Regions from separate parts of the Arthrobacter burdickii genome, predicted to be linked through region 2. Evidence: riboswitches for the same ligand, from Rfam matches in the RefSeq annotation. Region 2 holds a riboswitch; the other holds the start of a gene.
The links. Region 2 has a riboswitch for cyclic di-GMP ahead of P5G52_RS04945 (glycoside hydrolase family 26 protein). Riboswitches for the same ligand answer to the same signal wherever they lie in the genome.

Region 1 (3,641 bases), 130 kb from region 2:
CGGTTCAGCCGGGGGGACGCCGCGCGGTCCGCGAGCGCGGGTAGCACGGGCCTCGGACTCGCGATCGTCCAGGCGCTGGTCGAGGCGAACGGCGGGAGCATCAGTGTGACCAGCGAGCCGGGCCGCACGCAGTTCCGCGTGGACCTCCCGATCTCACAGCCCGCGCACATGCCGGACCAAGAGCACGTCTAGGCTCCTGCCGTAGAACTGGAGTATGACCCCAGCAGCACAGAGCACCACCGCCCGCTTCATCGTCGTCCTGGCAGGCATCGACGGTGCGGGGAAGACGACGGCCGCGCACGCCCTCAGCCGGCTCCTCGGGCCGTCCCGGCCCACCCTCGTCCTCGCCAACCACTCGGGACGGCGCACCGTGGCGGCGTGGCTCGACCGATCCGGACGAACACTCCCGGTGTGGGTCCTCGACCTCGCCGAGTCCGCTGTCCGATCGGTCAACGTGGTCGCGAACCACCTGCGCGCCCGGCGGTTCGACGGCGTGGTCATCATGGACCGGCACCTCTCCTGCCAGCAGGCGCTGCGCGGCTCCCGCGGGTTCGGCCGGAGCCGAATCCTCGGCGCCCTGGCACGGATGCTTCCCCCTGACGCCGTGGTGTTCCTCGATGTGAGCCCCGAGGAGGCCTACCGGCGGATCATGGCGCGGGGCACCGACGCGGAGAGCCTCCAGCACCTCCGGGCCTACCGGGAGGGTTACCTGGCACTTCCCGAATTCGCAGGCTTCTACCGCGTGGCGGCGGATGCACCCCTGCTGGCCGTCCTCGACGACGTCGAGGAGGTCATCAGCCGGGGGACGCCGGCGGCGGAGCGACCCCTGACCGGGGCCCGCGGATACCCATTCCCTGCTGTGGCAGGGCACAGCGGCGGTACAGCAATGCCGGCGAGGGTCGAGGTGGATCACTACTAGGCTCCTCACGTACCTTCCGCAAGCTTTGCGCAAGAACCCGTGGATGCTGCACCACAGGTACGGACCGTCGTTACCCTTGGGAGTGTGCCCACCCACCCGACTCCGCCACGTCCTGGCCAGCGCCAGGACGGCGGGACGGTACCCCCGCTCAACGACGCCGACCCGGCTGCGAACGCGCCCGGAAAGGCCGCACCGCTCCTCGATCCTGCCGTCCTCCGGGACATGGAACGGGACTTCCCGGGCACGTCCGTCGTCGAGCGGTTCGCCCGGGACTTCGCGGAGACCCTGGTGGGGAAGCTCAATCGGCTGGACCTCCGGTTCGGCGAAGGCGACGCACCACGCGCCGAGGATGCCGTCCTGAGCGTCACGACGTCGGCGGCGATGGTGGGCGCTACCCGCCTCACCCATGCCGCGATCGCAACGCAGCGGCTCATCGCGGCCGACGACCTCGAGGCCGCGCAGCGGTCGGTCGCCCTCCTCCGGGCATGCGCCTCTGACACCATCCGCGAACTGCAGGAGATCTATCCGGGGCGTCCCTGACCCGACGGTTGACCCGACGGTCGGGCGCTAACGCGACCGGGCCTGCCCGGGCAGGATCCGGAATCCGACCCCGCGGACAGTGATGATGAGCTCCGGATTCCCGTCGGCGCGGGCCAGCTTCTGGCGGAGGTTGGCGATGTGCACCTCGATGGCCCGTTCGTCGGTCCGGCTCACGAAGTTGTACCCGCGGTAGTCCCGGCCACGGGAGACACGCACCAGGTCCTCCTTGGTCCGCACGGCGCCATTGCTGCGCATCAGTTCGTGCAGCAGATTGAACTCCGTCTTCGTGAGCGGCAGCTCGATGCCCGAACAGGTCGCGGTGCGGGCATCGCCGTCCACCACGAGGCTGCCGTTCCGCAGGAGATGGTCCGACGACGTCCCGGCTCCTGCCTCGGCGGAGGAGGTGCTGGAGACGGCGGCGGGAGCCGGCGGCGCAGGCGTGGAGTGGACGTGCTGGCCGATACGGGGCCTGCGGAGCATCGCGTCGATGCGCGCCCTCAGTTCGCGGGGCCGGAACGGCTTCAGGATGTAGTCGTCGGCGCCCGCCTGGAGGGCCGTGAGGATGTCCGTCTCGTCCGTGCGTCCGCTCAGGACGACCACGTAGCAGTCGCTGGTGGAGCGGATCCGCCGGAGGACCTCGTACCCGTCGATGTCGGGCAGTCCGATGTCCAGTGTCACCACGACGGGGTGTTCCTGGCGGACCACGTCCACGCCCTCGCGCCCGGTGGTTGCGCCGCTGACCTGGAAGCCACCCTGCTCGAGGACGGCGGAGACGAGGTTGCGGATGTCGAGATCGTCCTCGATGACGACGGCGGCACGACGATCGCTCGAACTACTCATGACCTGACGCTCCCCGATGGTGCTGGAGCGCGCCCGGTGGATCGGCCGGCGATGCCTGTGCGAGGGCAAGGGAGTCGGCTGCTGAGGCCATGGTGGAGGCGACGCTGGTGAATTCGCGTGTCCGAGGCATATTCTCTGGACCTGTTCTCTTCGGCGGCCCGGCTGACCTCATGGGTCCCGTGGCTTTGCGTCCCCGGCTCACACCGGGTTTGCCTTTATCGACGAGCGGCTGCCCGCCCGATGATTTTAGCAACCTCCGGGAGCACGTCTACCCCTTGCTCCTAGTGGCACGGTCCCGGCGCTGATGCTCGTCCTCCAGGACCCCGCCGGCTGCTCACAGCCCTGGCACAAGAACGGCACACTGCAGCCAAAGGGCCGCTTCGTAGAACTGGGGTATGCCAACCTCTTCGAAGCCCCGCACGCCGAACCGCCTCCGCAAGACCATCCTCGCCTCGTCCCTCGCCGTGACCCTCGCCGCGGGCGGCACCACGGCCTGGGCCCTCGACCGTTTCGTCGTCGAGAAGGTGGAGATCTCGGACGTCTCCGCCTACGAGGCGGAGCAGGCGGGATCGACGGACAGCGAAACCGCCGCTGCCACGGACAGCGCCACCGACACCGCCACCGCCAGCGCCACCGACACCGACACGGAGACCGACACCGACACCGACACCGTCCTGACCGACACCTCCTACACCTCGGAGGACAGCAGCATCCAGATTTCCACCGTCGTCACGGGATCCGGTGATGAGACCGTCACCTACTACGTGGCCGACGTCGAACTCACCGATGCGACGACCCTCCGCTCGGCGTTCGCGGACGACAGCTTCGGCGAGAACATCACCGAGACCACCTCGGCCATCGCCGAGGCCAACAACGCCATCTTCGCCATCAACGGCGACTACTACGGCTTCCGCGACACCGGGATCGTCATCCGCAACGGCGTGGTCTACCGGGACGAGGGCGCACGGCAGGGCCTCGCCTTCTACACGGACGGCACCGTTCAGGTCTACGACGAGACCACCACGACCGCGGAGCAGCTGCTCGCGGACGGCGTCTGGAACACGCTGTCCTTCGGCCCGTCCCTCCTCGATGACGGCGAGATCGCGGCCGGCATCGAGGACGTCGAGGTGGACACCAACTTCGGCAACCACTCGATCCAGGGGGAACAGCCCCGCACCGCCGTCGGCGTGATCGACGAGAACCACCTCGTGTTCGTCGTCGTCGACGGGCGCTCGGACGGCTACAGCGACGGCGTCACGATGACCGAGCTCGCCGGGATCATGCAGGGACTCGGAGCCACGACCGCGTACAACATCGACGGTGGAGGGTCCTCCACCATGTA
Region 2 (3,641 bases):
ATGTCGATGGGTGGCCTGCTGGCGATGCGCGCTATCGGCCTGCGCTGCCCGGACGACGTCGCCCTGGTGAGTTGGGACGACTCCCTGCACTGCGAGCTGGCCTCACCCTCCGTCACGGCACTGGCCCGCAATCCGGGCCTGCAGGGGCGGGTGGCCGCGGAACTGCTCCTGAGGCTGCTGGACACGGGCGCTGTCCAGACGGCCCGCATGCCTGCCGGTGACCTGATCGCCCGATCGAGCACCGGCGCCCTACCATAGGGCACCATGGACTCTCCCGACCCCCGCCCCCTGCCCGCAGAACGCGATGCCTCGGCCCGCGGGCTCGACGTCGTCCTGGTACCCAGGAAGGACGACGGCACGTTCGACGACGTTGCGGCCGCCCAGGGCCTCTCCGGTGACGACGGCGTCAAGACGATGGTGGCCAAGGTCAGCGGCGGGACCACGGTCTTCGTGCTCATTCCTGGGACGCGGCGACTGGACTGGGCGAAGCTGAGGTCGCTGCTGGCCGTGAACAAGGCGTCCCTCGTGAAACCGGAGGCGGCACTCGACATCACGGGATACGAGTCCGGGACCATCACGCCACTGGGCAGCAGCAGCGTCCTTCCGGTCTACGCCGACGAGCGGATTCCTGGACGCCGCATCGGCATGGGCTCGGGCTCCAGGGACTATCTGCTGTTCACGGATGCGGATCCGCTGCTGGCGTCGCTCGGTGCGACCGTCGGTGACATCACGTCGGAGCTCCCCGAGGAGTAACCCGCTCCGGCGGCATCCGGCCCTCAGGGGGCGGCTACAGGGCCACGAGGGCGTCGATGATGTCGCAGGTCTCCGTGCGCGTCGTGTAGTCCACCCGTGGGTCGATGAGGCGGATGGTGCCCGTGGCGTCCGCCACGACCACCGTGGGGAACGGGATGGCGCCGGTCCCGTCCATGTTGAGGCCTGCCACGTCGATGCCCAGGGCTGCCTGCGCCCGCACCACATCGGGACTCGGCACCGTCACGATCCCGAGGCGCGCGGCCAGGGCATTGCCCCTGTCCGCATAGAGAGCGAAATGAAGCCCATCGTCCCGGGCTGCCTGGACCGCGGAATCCGGCTCCTGCGGGCTGATCGCGATGAGCCGCGTCCCGAAACCCTCGACGACGGGACGGAGCTCGCGCTGGTACGTCTTCAGCGCGATGCTGCAGTAGGGACACCAGGAACCGCGGTAGAACACGATGATGGCGGACGCTGCGCCGAGCACCTCGCTCAGCCGCAGCCGCTGTCCTCCCGCGTCATACAGGAAGGAGTCGGGAAGCGTGTCACCCACTCGCGCGATCCCCTGCGGGAGGCCTGCGCGGCGGAGGTCCTGCTGTTCGCGGGCGAAGACCTCGGCGAGCACAGGGCCGATCTGCGCCTCGAAGGACGGGGTGAACTCGTCCACCTGCAAGGCAATGGTGTTCGTGAATGCCGGTCCCTGATTCATCTGTTCCCCTCACCAGATTCGCCCCGGCAGTCTCGAAACCGCGGCAGGACCCATTGTGGTGCAGGACACACGAAAATCCCAGCAAGGCGCCCCTTCCTGTCCTGCCGCCCGGCACGGATTCGAGGGGTCCTGCGTGCCGTCGGCGCAGTGCCGGGACGGCCTGCGGAAGACCTGCACGAATCCTTCGGCATATTTCAGGTGCGGAAGACCCTCCCCGGGCGGCTTCCCGGGACAATGGAGGAGGCTCCCGCGGCGCGGGAGACGCACCGCTCGGGCAGCCGCCCAGCGACAAAGGCAAACCCGGCGCGAGCCGGAGACGCAAAGCCACGGGACCCCTGCGGTCAGCCGGGCTACCGAACTCCTAGGTGCCGATCATGCTTCCAATCTCCTGCGTATCCGCCGGCTCCGCCCGTGGAACCGCCTACCGCCTCCTTCTCCTCGTCGCAGCGATGGCGGTCCTCACGTTCGGACTGACGCCCCCACCCGCGCAGGCCGCAGCGACGATCACCCTGAGCAGCACGTCCGGGGAAGCCGGTTCCCCTGTCACCGTCACGGGCGCCGGGTTCCCGAAGCGCACCAAGGGCACCGTCGTCGCGGGCACCGCGAAGGTGGCCGTGACGACGACGTCCACGGGCACGTTCCAGGTGTCGATCGGAATGCCCACCGCGCCGGGTACCGTGACCGTCACGGCCACGGCCGGCAGCGCCGTCGCGAGTGCCCCGTTCACCGTCGTCGACCCTGTTCCCGTGCCCTCCGGCACCCGGAGCATCCGGTTCGGTGTGGGCACGAACGGCGGAGCTGCCGCCGGCGGTGAGCTGGACGAGGTCGCTGCCCTCGCCGGGGAGGCTCCCTCGATCGTGCTGTCCTACAAGGACTTCAACCAGGCGGCACCACTCGCCGAGCTCGACGCCGTGCGGGCCCGGGGCGCCGAGACGCTCCTGACCTGGGAACCCTGGACGTGGGGCGGCGGCACGGAGCAGCCCGCCTACTCCCTTGACCGCATCGCGGCGGGAGACTTCGACGCCTACCTCCGTGAGTGGGGCACGGCGCTCGGCCAGTGGGGCCAACCCGTCTACCTCCGGTTCGCGCACGAGATGAACGGGAACTGGTATCCGTGGGCCGAGGGTGTCAACGGCAATGGCGCGGGCGACTATATCGCCGCCTACCGGCACGTGCACGACGTTGTCGCATCGACGGGCGCGACCAACATCAGCTGGGTCTGGAACCCGAACGTGCCCTACTGGGGCTCGACGCCCCTGGATCAGCTCTACCCGGGCGGCGACTATGTCGACGTCGTGGCGCTGGACGGCTACAACTGGGGCACGTCCCAGTCGTGGAGCGCGTGGCAGGAACCCGAGGTGCTGTTCGGGGAGGGCATCACGCAGCTTCGGCAGCTCGCCCCCGGCAGACCGATCATGATCGCGGAGACGGCTTCCTCCGAGGTCGGCGGATCGAAGCCCCAGTGGATCACCAGCCTGTTCCGCTATGTGTCCGCGCAGCAGGACGTCGTCGCCCTCGTCTGGTTCCACATCAACAAGGAAGCGGACTGGCGGATCAACAGCACCTCCGCCTCGGCCGACGCGTTCAGGGCGGGCCTCGCAGCACGCCGCTGACGGATGGAGCGCGGCGTCAGTCGGAGGAGCGCGAGGGCTGGCAGCGCGGACACCACCAGGTACGACGGCGGCCCGGGTCGCCGGGCACCTCGGCCCGAACGCGCACCGCCGTCCCGCAGCGCAGGCACGGCCTGCCGGCCCTGCCCACGACCCAGTGCTGTTCGCCCCTGCGGAGGGTGCCCGTGGTGACCTGGTGCGCTCCGGGCCGGGTGGCGGAGAAGCGCAGGCACCGCGCCCCGAGTGCCACCAGGGCGGGAACATCGACGTCGGCCATGACCGTGTCCGGGTGGAGGCCCCTGAGGAAGCAGAGCTCGTTGGCCCAGAGGTTGCCGAACCCGGCGACGTTGCGCTGGTCGAGGAGGGCAGCGGCGACGCGCGCGGCGGGATCGCGGCCGAGCCTGCGGACCGCGTCGTCCGCGGACCAGTCATGGCGCAGCGGGTCCGGCCCGAGGTACCCCACGACGTCCCCCTCCGCGGCGGTGGGCAGCAGGTCGACGACGGGCAGGTCCAGGCCGTACGCCGTCGGCCCGTCCGCCACCTCGAGGATCACGCGTGCATCGGGCAGGAGC

Region 1: it holds a riboswitch for cyclic di-GMP, as region 2 does, so the genes downstream of both, P5G52_RS05610 (response regulator transcription factor) here and P5G52_RS04945 (glycoside hydrolase family 26 protein) in region 2, are expected to answer to the same signal.

The regions. Positions count from the first base shown of each region.
Region 1 covers NZ_JAROCG010000001.1:1,189,583-1,193,223, forward strand. Annotated here, with positions in the region: gene P5G52_RS05595 (HAMP domain-containing sensor histidine kinase) at 1-192, shown strand, start outside; gene P5G52_RS05600 (AAA family ATPase) at 215-919, shown strand; gene P5G52_RS05605 (hypothetical protein) at 1,004-1,459, shown strand; gene P5G52_RS05610 (response regulator transcription factor) at 1,487-2,299, opposite strand; cyclic di-GMP riboswitch class I at 2,449-2,523, opposite strand; gene P5G52_RS05615 (phosphodiester glycosidase family protein) at 2,695-3,641, shown strand, end outside.
Region 2 covers NZ_JAROCG010000001.1:1,062,719-1,066,359, reverse strand. Annotated here, with positions in the region: gene P5G52_RS04960 (LacI family DNA-binding transcriptional regulator) at 1-258, shown strand, start outside; gene P5G52_RS04955 (aminoacyl-tRNA deacylase) at 265-753, shown strand; gene P5G52_RS04950 (peroxiredoxin-like family protein) at 788-1,459, opposite strand; cyclic di-GMP riboswitch class I at 1,743-1,817, shown strand; gene P5G52_RS04945 (glycoside hydrolase family 26 protein) at 1,834-3,072, shown strand; gene P5G52_RS04940 (DNA-formamidopyrimidine glycosylase family protein) at 3,089-3,641, opposite strand, start outside.